One region of the Paraburkholderia sp. GAS33 genome, then DNA from elsewhere that is predicted to be linked to it. Evidence: riboswitches for the same ligand, from Rfam matches in the RefSeq annotation. Region 1 holds a riboswitch; the other holds the start of a gene.

The links. Region 1 has a riboswitch for cobalamin ahead of P3T24_RS29135 (TonB-dependent receptor domain-containing protein). Riboswitches for the same ligand answer to the same signal wherever they lie in the genome.
Region 2: linked by a shared signal. The riboswitch ahead of cobW (cobalamin biosynthesis protein CobW) and the one ahead of P3T24_RS29135 (TonB-dependent receptor domain-containing protein) in region 1 are both predicted to bind cobalamin.

The regions. Positions count from the first base shown of each region.
Region 1 covers NZ_JBNDMP010000011.1:164,314-168,324, forward strand. Annotated here, with positions in the region: gene P3T24_RS29130 (DUF5074 domain-containing protein) at 6-653, shown strand; gene P3T24_RS29135 (TonB-dependent receptor domain-containing protein) at 675-2,600, opposite strand; adenosylcobalamin (AdoCbl) riboswitch at 2,646-2,735, opposite strand; gene atzF (allophanate hydrolase) at 2,995-4,011, shown strand, end outside.
Region 2 covers NZ_JBNDMP010000006.1:279,838-283,848, forward strand. Annotated here, with positions in the region: gene P3T24_RS20710 (cobyrinate a,c-diamide synthase) at 1-387, opposite strand, end outside; gene cobO (cob(I)yrinic acid a,c-diamide adenosyltransferase) at 391-993, opposite strand; gene P3T24_RS20720 (cobalamin biosynthesis protein) at 998-1,450, opposite strand; cobalamin riboswitch at 1,581-1,843, shown strand; gene cobW (cobalamin biosynthesis protein CobW) at 2,021-3,100, shown strand; gene cobN (cobaltochelatase subunit CobN) at 3,107-4,011, shown strand, end outside.

The sequences.
Region 1 (4,011 bases):
ACGCCATGAAGCGTGCAACAGCAGAAATCGTCAATGAATACGGCCCATTTCCGGGTATCGATGGCGTGCATGGCGTCACCTATGATGGTGAGCACGTCTGGTTTGCCAGCGGAGACAGGCTGAACGTGCTCGATCCGCAGAGCGGCAAGACGCTGCGCTCGCTCGATGTCGCCGCGCACGCAGGCACGGCCTTCGACGGCCAGCACCTGTACCAGATCGCCGATCATCACATCCAGAAGATCGATCCGCAGACCGGCCGCGTGCTCGCCTCGATCCCGGCCCCTGGCGGCGACGATGCCGCAGGACTCACGTGGGCCGAAGGGTCGCTGTGGGTGGGGCAGTATCGGGATCGGAAGATTCTTCAGATCGACCCCGAAACCGGGAAGGTTCTTCGCAGCATCGAATCGAACCGCTTCGTCACCGGTGTGACGTGGGTTGACGGAGAGCTTTGGCACGCCACATGGGACGATAACGAAAGCGAGCTACGACACGTCGATCCACGCAGTGGCGAAGTCGTGGAGAGTCTCGAAATGCCGCCCGGCGTCCACGTGTCCGGGCTGGAGTCCGACGGAGCCGAGCAGTTCTTCTGCGGCGGCGGACGCAGCGGCAAGCTGCGAGCCGTCCGCCGGCCGAAGCGCGGCTCCCCTGCCTGAAACACCGCCTGGAACGCTGCCTTAGAACGTGTAAGCCAGCTTGCCGAACGCCGTCCGGCCCAACGTGTTGTAGCCGTACGCGGTTACGTACTGCCGGTTGAACAGATTCGACAGATTGGCGGACACGGTGAGATGCGAGTTAATCTTGTACGCAGCGCGCAGGCCCACCGTTGTATAGGATGGCAGATAGATCGAGTTGGCCTGATCGTCGAAGGTCGATCCACCGTACAGCACGGAGATGCCCGTGCTCAGCGCGTGCAGGTGGAACTCGTCCCACATGTGATCGATGTTCAGGCTGAACGTCTGACGCGGGCGGCGGTTAAGCCAGGTCTGATCGGTGACGTCCTGCGGATTCAGGAAACCGAGCGAGAGGCTCACCGGCGTCGATTTGCCGATGGTGCCCTTGTACGACAGGTCGATGCCCTGAATATGCGCGCGTCCGACGTTCACCGGCAGGAAGGTCACCGAGTCGTAATTGATCAGGTTGTGAACGCGCGTGTCGTACACCGCTGCCGTGAAGGTCCCGAACGACGTTGTGGCATCCAGCGCCGCCTCAACCGTATCGCTGCGCTCCGGCAGAAGGTTTGGGTTCCCGTAGCCCGGATAGTACAGGTCGTCGAAGGTCGGCAGACGGAACGCATTGCCATACGAAACGCGCGCCGTATAAACCGGCGTGATCGCATAAGACAAGGCAACGTTGCCGGTATTGACCGACTGCCCCTCGATGATCTCGTGACGGCCTGCCAGGAACACGGTCAACGGGCCGAGCGTCGCCGACTGATGCAGCGAAACCGCTGAATCGTCGCGCGTCGGCACACCCGACGGAATGTCGTACGGCAGGAAGGCCTGCTCGCGCGAGAAGTCGTAGGCAAGCTTGGTCTCGCCGGACAGCGGCAGGTTGAACAGCGCGGGCCCACGCTCCTGATGCGTCAGCGAGGTCGACGTGCTCAGGCGCGTCGAGTCGATTTCGTCGGATGGGATGCCCGGCGTATTCGTATACAGGAACTCGCGGTCCGTGGCGTAGCCGACCGACTGATCGAGCTGCGTGAACGGCGTGATATCCAGATGGAACGCGGCTCCCGTCGTCAGCTGATAATCGGCCTGCCGGTCGTCGCCGCCCGCGTTATCGTAGGAGAGATCCGAGCGGTGATACAGGAAGAAGGTGGAGAGCGACCAGTTGTTGTGCGCGTAACCCAGGCGTCCATCCACGTCCTGTGCATGGTACGGGTTACGGCCATCTTCGTGACCGAAGACAACCGGCTGCGTCGCATCGATCCCCGCCGTGTTGTAGTCATGCAAGCCGAGCGAGTAGGTCAGCCCGCTCAACGCCGAGAGCGCGCCGGTGGACGGGACCGAGCCCGATGTGCGGACCTGCGTATCGAAGGTCTTGTTCGACCCGCCGCCCACCGAGACCGTGGTCTGATTGGGCTGATTGGAAGCGTGGTTCGTGAAGAGCTGGATCACGCCACCCATCGCATCGGCGCCGAACGAAGCGGCTGCCGGACCGGAGATCACCTCCACGCGGTCGAATGCGGAGGTCGGCAGATCAGCCCACTCGGCCTGACCGCTGGTCGCGGAACCGACCCGGATACCGTCGATAAACACGGCCACCTGATTTCCCGCCGAGCCACGGATGCTGACGGACGCAAGCGAACCTGGGCCGCCGTTCTGCGCAATGGTCACACCGGGCAGTGTAGCGAGCGCCTGCGTGATGCTTGGGTCAATGGGCGAAAGACGGTCGAGATCTGCGCGAGTCAGAACCTGGGTCGTGGCGTATCGCTGATCGAACGATTGCGGTAGATGCTGCGTGTCGCCGGTGACGAGGATATTCGGTAGCGTGGTTTGCGCGACGGCCTGATCCTGGGTTGACGACGAGTCGTCGGCGTGAGCGATCTGGCAAGCGGTAACCGTCAGCGCGGAGCTGATGATGAGATGACGAAGCTTCATTATTGGAATCCTGGGGATAGCGCGCCCCACAGTTGAATAGTAGACAACGACGCCGAGGTCTGACTTCCGGTTCGGACTGAAACCGGTCACAGTGGCGCGACCGCGCTGGATTTGCACCAGCTTCCACGAGTCGTTTGCGCGCATTCTACTTGCGAATCTAGCGGGGACCGGAATAATTCCCGCCAATCGACGCGTCATTGCAACATCGCACCAGCGCGGTTCTGACGCCCAACGATCGGGCGTTTCGCGCCAGACGGGTGCATCGGAGAACGGCTCAGGCGTGGCGTCCATGCCTGTATCGCCCTGCCCTGAAAAGGCGTGACAGCCTCCCCGCGCGGTTGGCATGAGTCTTGAGTACAATTCCCCTGAACTTGTACACAAGAGGGAATACGAGATGCGCGGATGGACAATTTCGGATTGGCAGAAAGCGTATCGGGACGGTGCGACGCCCGCCCAGTTGCTTGGCGAACTGGTCCGCGGACTGACGCCCGAAGATGACCCCGCATGGATATCGACCGTGACGCAAGCAGTGCTCGACGCGCAGCTCGCGGGCCTCGAGGCCAGGCTAACCGCGGTCGGTGGCGATCTGACGAAGCTGCCGCTCTATGGCGTGCCATTCGCCGCGAAAGACAATATCGACGCCGCCGGCTTCGAGACCACAGCCGCCTGCCCCGCCTTCGCCTATACGCCAGAGCGCAGCGCGACGGTCGTGCAGCGGCTGACCGATGCCGGCGCAATCGTCATTGGTAAAACCAATCTCGATCAGTTCGCGACCGGCCTCGTGGGCGTGCGCTCCCCTTACGGCATCCCGACCAACAGCTTCGACTCCGAGTACATCTCGGGTGGCTCGAGTTCGGGGTCAGCCTCGGTGGTTGCGCGCGGCATCGTCCCTTTCTCGCTGGGCACGGATACGGCCGGCTCGGGACGCGTCCCTGCGGGCCTCAACAATATCGTCGGAATCAAACCTACTCGTGGAGCGTTCAGCAATACAGGCGTGGTGCCGGCATGCCGCACGCTCGACTGCGTGTCGGTCTTCGCGACCACTTTCGACGACGCCGCGCTCGTGTACGACCTGGCCGCCTCGCTCGATCTGGCCGACGGTCTGTCCCGCGAAGCGCCCGCCTCCGCGCTTCAGTGGCGCGTTCCCGCCGCGCCGCGTTTTGCGGTCCCGTCACAGCCGGAATTCTTCGGCGATGAACTGTCCGCGCAAGCCTTCAAGGCCGCCGTGGCGCACCTTGAAGCGCGCGGCGCGATCTGCGTGCCGCTCGACTTTTCGCTCTTCGACGACGTCACTGCGCTGCTGTATGACGGCGCATGGGTAGCGGAACGCTATGCGGCGATTCGCGACTTTGCTGGCTCGAACGAAGCCGACATTCACCCGGTTGTGCGCGACATCATCTTCAAGGCCAAG
Region 2 (4,011 bases), on a different contig from region 1:
GGCCAATGCGCCAAAAGTCTGGGCCATGGATTTCGCTGCGATCACCGCCAATACGGGTATGCCGAAGGCGCTCGCCAGATCGGCACTGCTGGGCCGGCCGTCGTACAGCCCCATGACCCCTTCGACCAGCATCAGATCGGCGTCGCCTGACGCTTCGGCCAGCAGTGTACGGCAGCCGGCTTCGCCGACCATCCAGAGGTCGAGCGAAAACACCGCCGCACCGCTCGCGTGCGCGAGGATAGTTGGATCGATAAAGTCCGGACCGGTCTTGAACACGCGCACACGCCGTCCGAGGCGGCTGTGGTAGCGGGCCAACCCTGCCGTGACGGTGGTCTTGCCCTGACCCGAAGCCGGGGCGCTGATGAACAGCGCTGGACAGGCGGCCATGGCTTAGAACTCGACGCCGCGCTGCGCTTTGACGTGTTGCTCGCGGTATGGGTGTTTGACGATGCGCATCTCGGTGACGAGGTCTGCGGCCTCGATCAGTCCGTCAGGCGCATGCCGTCCGGTGACCACCACATGGAGCATGTCCGGACGCTTGCTAAAGACGTCCAGCACTTCGTCGAGCGGCAGATACTCGTACTTGAGTACGGTATTGAGTTCGTCGAGAATCACCATCTGATATTCGCCGCTTTCGATCATCCGGCAGGCTTCGCTCCAGCCTTTGCGTGCCGTCGCAATGTCGGCTTCCCGGTCCTGCGTGTTCCAGGTATAGCCGTCGCCCATCGTGACGAAATCGCAGTTTGGCAGACTGCCCAGGAAATCGCGCTCGGAGGTATGCAGTGCCCCCTTGATGAACTGCACGACACCGAGGCGCATGCCGTGTCCGAGCACGCGCACGGCCATGCCGAAAGCGGCTGTGCTTTTGCCCTTGCCCGTGCCCGTATTGACGATCAACAGTCCTTTTTCGATGGTGGCCTGCGCCTGTTTCTTTTCATGTCCTTCGCGGCGGCGTTGGGTCATGCGCAGATGCGATTCCGTATCGGTTTTCATGCAGTCAGGTCCTGGTGGTTGGGTTCAATCGGCGCGCCCCGGGCGCCTGCGTACAGAATTCGGCCAGGCAGGCAATTGCCACGGTGACGCCAGGCGAAGCCGTTTTGCCGGCAACGAGGCTGCCGCCGGGCGCTCCCAGCAGCGCGCAAGGTTCGCAGATGCCGTCGACGCCGAAGCGGGCCTGTACCGCTTTCGAGGCCGTTGCGCGAAGCATGCCGCCCGGGCAGGCGGCGATCGCTTCACGGCTGAAGCTATGCAACATTAGCGCATGGCGGGCACAGAATGTCAGGAGGCCGGGTTCTCGCGCCTTTGAATCGATGGTCGAGATCGAGGCGATCGATTCAATCGCCTTGGCCCCTTGCACGCCCAGTTTGCCAAGCGTCGCGAGCACGACGGCCTCGATCGCCTCGGCCGAAACTTGCTGCCGACAGCCAATGCCGATGCTGAATTGCTTCATGTTGTGTCGTAACCGTCCGCGCGGGCCGTAGGCATATGGCGTGTCGGTTTGCAGATATCTGGCGCGCTACAATACACGCGTTGGCGGTCGCTCGCCAGCGTCGCTTCTTGACGCTGCCTCGCGGCCCAGCCTAAACTCGTCCCACTCTGGTGCCCGCCGACGCGTTATCGCGCCGGCAGTTAAACGGGAAACAGGAGGCTTGCCGCACTAGCGCGAGCCCAACCTGTGCTGCCCCCGCAACGGTTCAGCGAAAGCGTCGCTTAGGCGATGCGAAGCCGGCTCCATGTCCGCGACCAGGATCGCGGGCAATCAACCACTGCGCGAAAGATTCGCGTGGGAAGGTGGAGCGGTGCGTTCGCCAGCCCGGATACCGGCCAGAGAAGAGGTGTTGGCGCTGCGGGGATGCAGCTGGCCATCCACGCCTTTATCGCGTTCCTCTGTTGCGACCGCAACGTTCCGTATCGTCCCCACGTCCTGTTTACGTCCTGCGCCAGACGCTACCGCTCGCGTCTGGTCTGGAGCGAGTGCCCGACGAGCTGGCTCGTTTGCTTGTTTAATAACGGAGTGATCATGCAGAACCCCATGCGCAAGATCCCTGTGACTGTCGTCACGGGCTTTCTTGGGAGTGGCAAAACCACCTTGCTGCGCCATATTCTTCAAAACGCGAACAATTTGCGGATTGCTGTCATCGTCAATGAGTTCGGCGAGCTCGGCATCGACGGCGAAATTCTGCGTGGTTGCGGAATCGGCTGCGACGAAGAAGGCCGCGAACAGGCTGGCCAGCTCTATGAGCTCGCCAACGGCTGTCTGTGCTGCACCGTGCAGGAAGAGTTTTTCCCGGTGATGGAGCAACTGGTCGAACGCCGTGGCGAAATTGACCACGTTCTGATCGAAACCTCGGGGCTGGCGCTGCCGAAACCGCTGGTCCAGGCGTTCAATTGGCCTTCGATCCGCAACAGCTTCACCGTCGACGCGGTGGTGACCGTGGTGGACGGCCCTGCCGCAGCAAGCGGACAGTTCGCCGACGACCCGCAGGCCGTGGATGAGCAGCGCCGAGCCGATCCCAATCTCGATCACGAATCGCCGTTGCACGAGCTGTTCGAAGACCAGCTCGGCTCGGCCGATCTCGTGATCCTGAACAAGACCGACCTGCTCGACGAGGCACAGCAGGCTGCCGTGGAAGCGGAGATTCGCGAGGAGTTGCCGCCCCAGGTCAAGATCGTGCGCGCCCAGCGAGGGCAGCTGGATCTGCACGGCCTGCTGGGTTTGCAGGCGGCGTCCGAAACCACGATTCATCTGCGCCACGATCATCATGGCTCGGCCGACGATCCCGATCATCACCACGACGAATTCGATTCCGTGATCGTTGAAGCGCCCGCTGCATCGCGCGAAACGATCATCGCGGCGCTGCAGGGTTTGACGGAGCAGCACACGATCTACCGCGTCAAGGGTTTTGCAGCGCTGCCGGGCACACCAATGCGCCTCGTGATCCAGGGCGTGGGCCGGCGCTTCGACAGCTATTTCGACCGGCGCTGGCGCGAAGACGAAGCACGGGCCAACCGGTTCGTGCTGATCGGCGAAGATCTCGATCAACCTGTGCTGCAGCGCGCGCTGAGCACCGCGTTGGCTGCCCAGGCCCAGCAGTCCTGATCCGTTATGCATCTGCTACGCACCGTTCCGGGCGGTTTTGTCGACGATACCGAAGGCGTCATCCGGATCGATCAGCGACCGGCTGAGATCGTGGTGCTGAGTTCGGCCGACACGACGCTGGCGCTGTTGGCGAGCGTGGTGCCGAGGCTCGGCGCCGGCTTCCCGGAGATCCGGCTCACCAATGTCAGCTTTTTGCGGCAGCCTGCATCGGTCGATTTTTACGTCGACGATGTGCTCCAGCATGCGCGTGTGGTGGTCGTCGACCATCTGGGCGGCGAAGCCTACTGGCCTTACGGTATCGAGCAGCTGGTCGAACTGGCCGAACGCAGGAAGCAGGTGCTGGTGATGTTCTCGGGCGACCTTCAGGAAGACCCGCACCTGCTCGCGCGCAGTACCGCCGATCCCGCCTTGTGCCATCAGCTCTGGCGCTATCTGCGCGAGGGCGGCCCGCTCAATGCCGAAGCCTTCCTGCGCTGCATCGCGTATCGCGCGCTCGGCTGGGGCAGCGAACCGGCCGCGCCGCGCGTGTTGCCCGCTGCCGCGCTTTATCATCCAAAGCACGATACGCCGAGCATCGCCGACTGGCAGGCGCGCTGGCGCCCCGGTGCGCCGGTGGCACTGATCCTGTTCTACAAGGCGCATTTGCAGGCGGCCAATACGCGCGTGTTCGATGCGCTGATCGAGGCGCTCGAGGCGCAAGGCGTGAACCCCTTGCCGCTCGCCGTGACTTCGCTGAAGGATCGAGTGAGCCTCGCTGTATTGCAGCAGTTGAGCGTCGAGCATCGGGTCGCGCTGGTGCTGAATACCACCGCGTTTGCGGTCTCTTCGATCGATGCCCCGGATGCCTTTGCCCTCGCGGGCGATGCACCGGTGCTGCAGGTGATCCTGAGCGGCGGGAACCGCGAGACGTG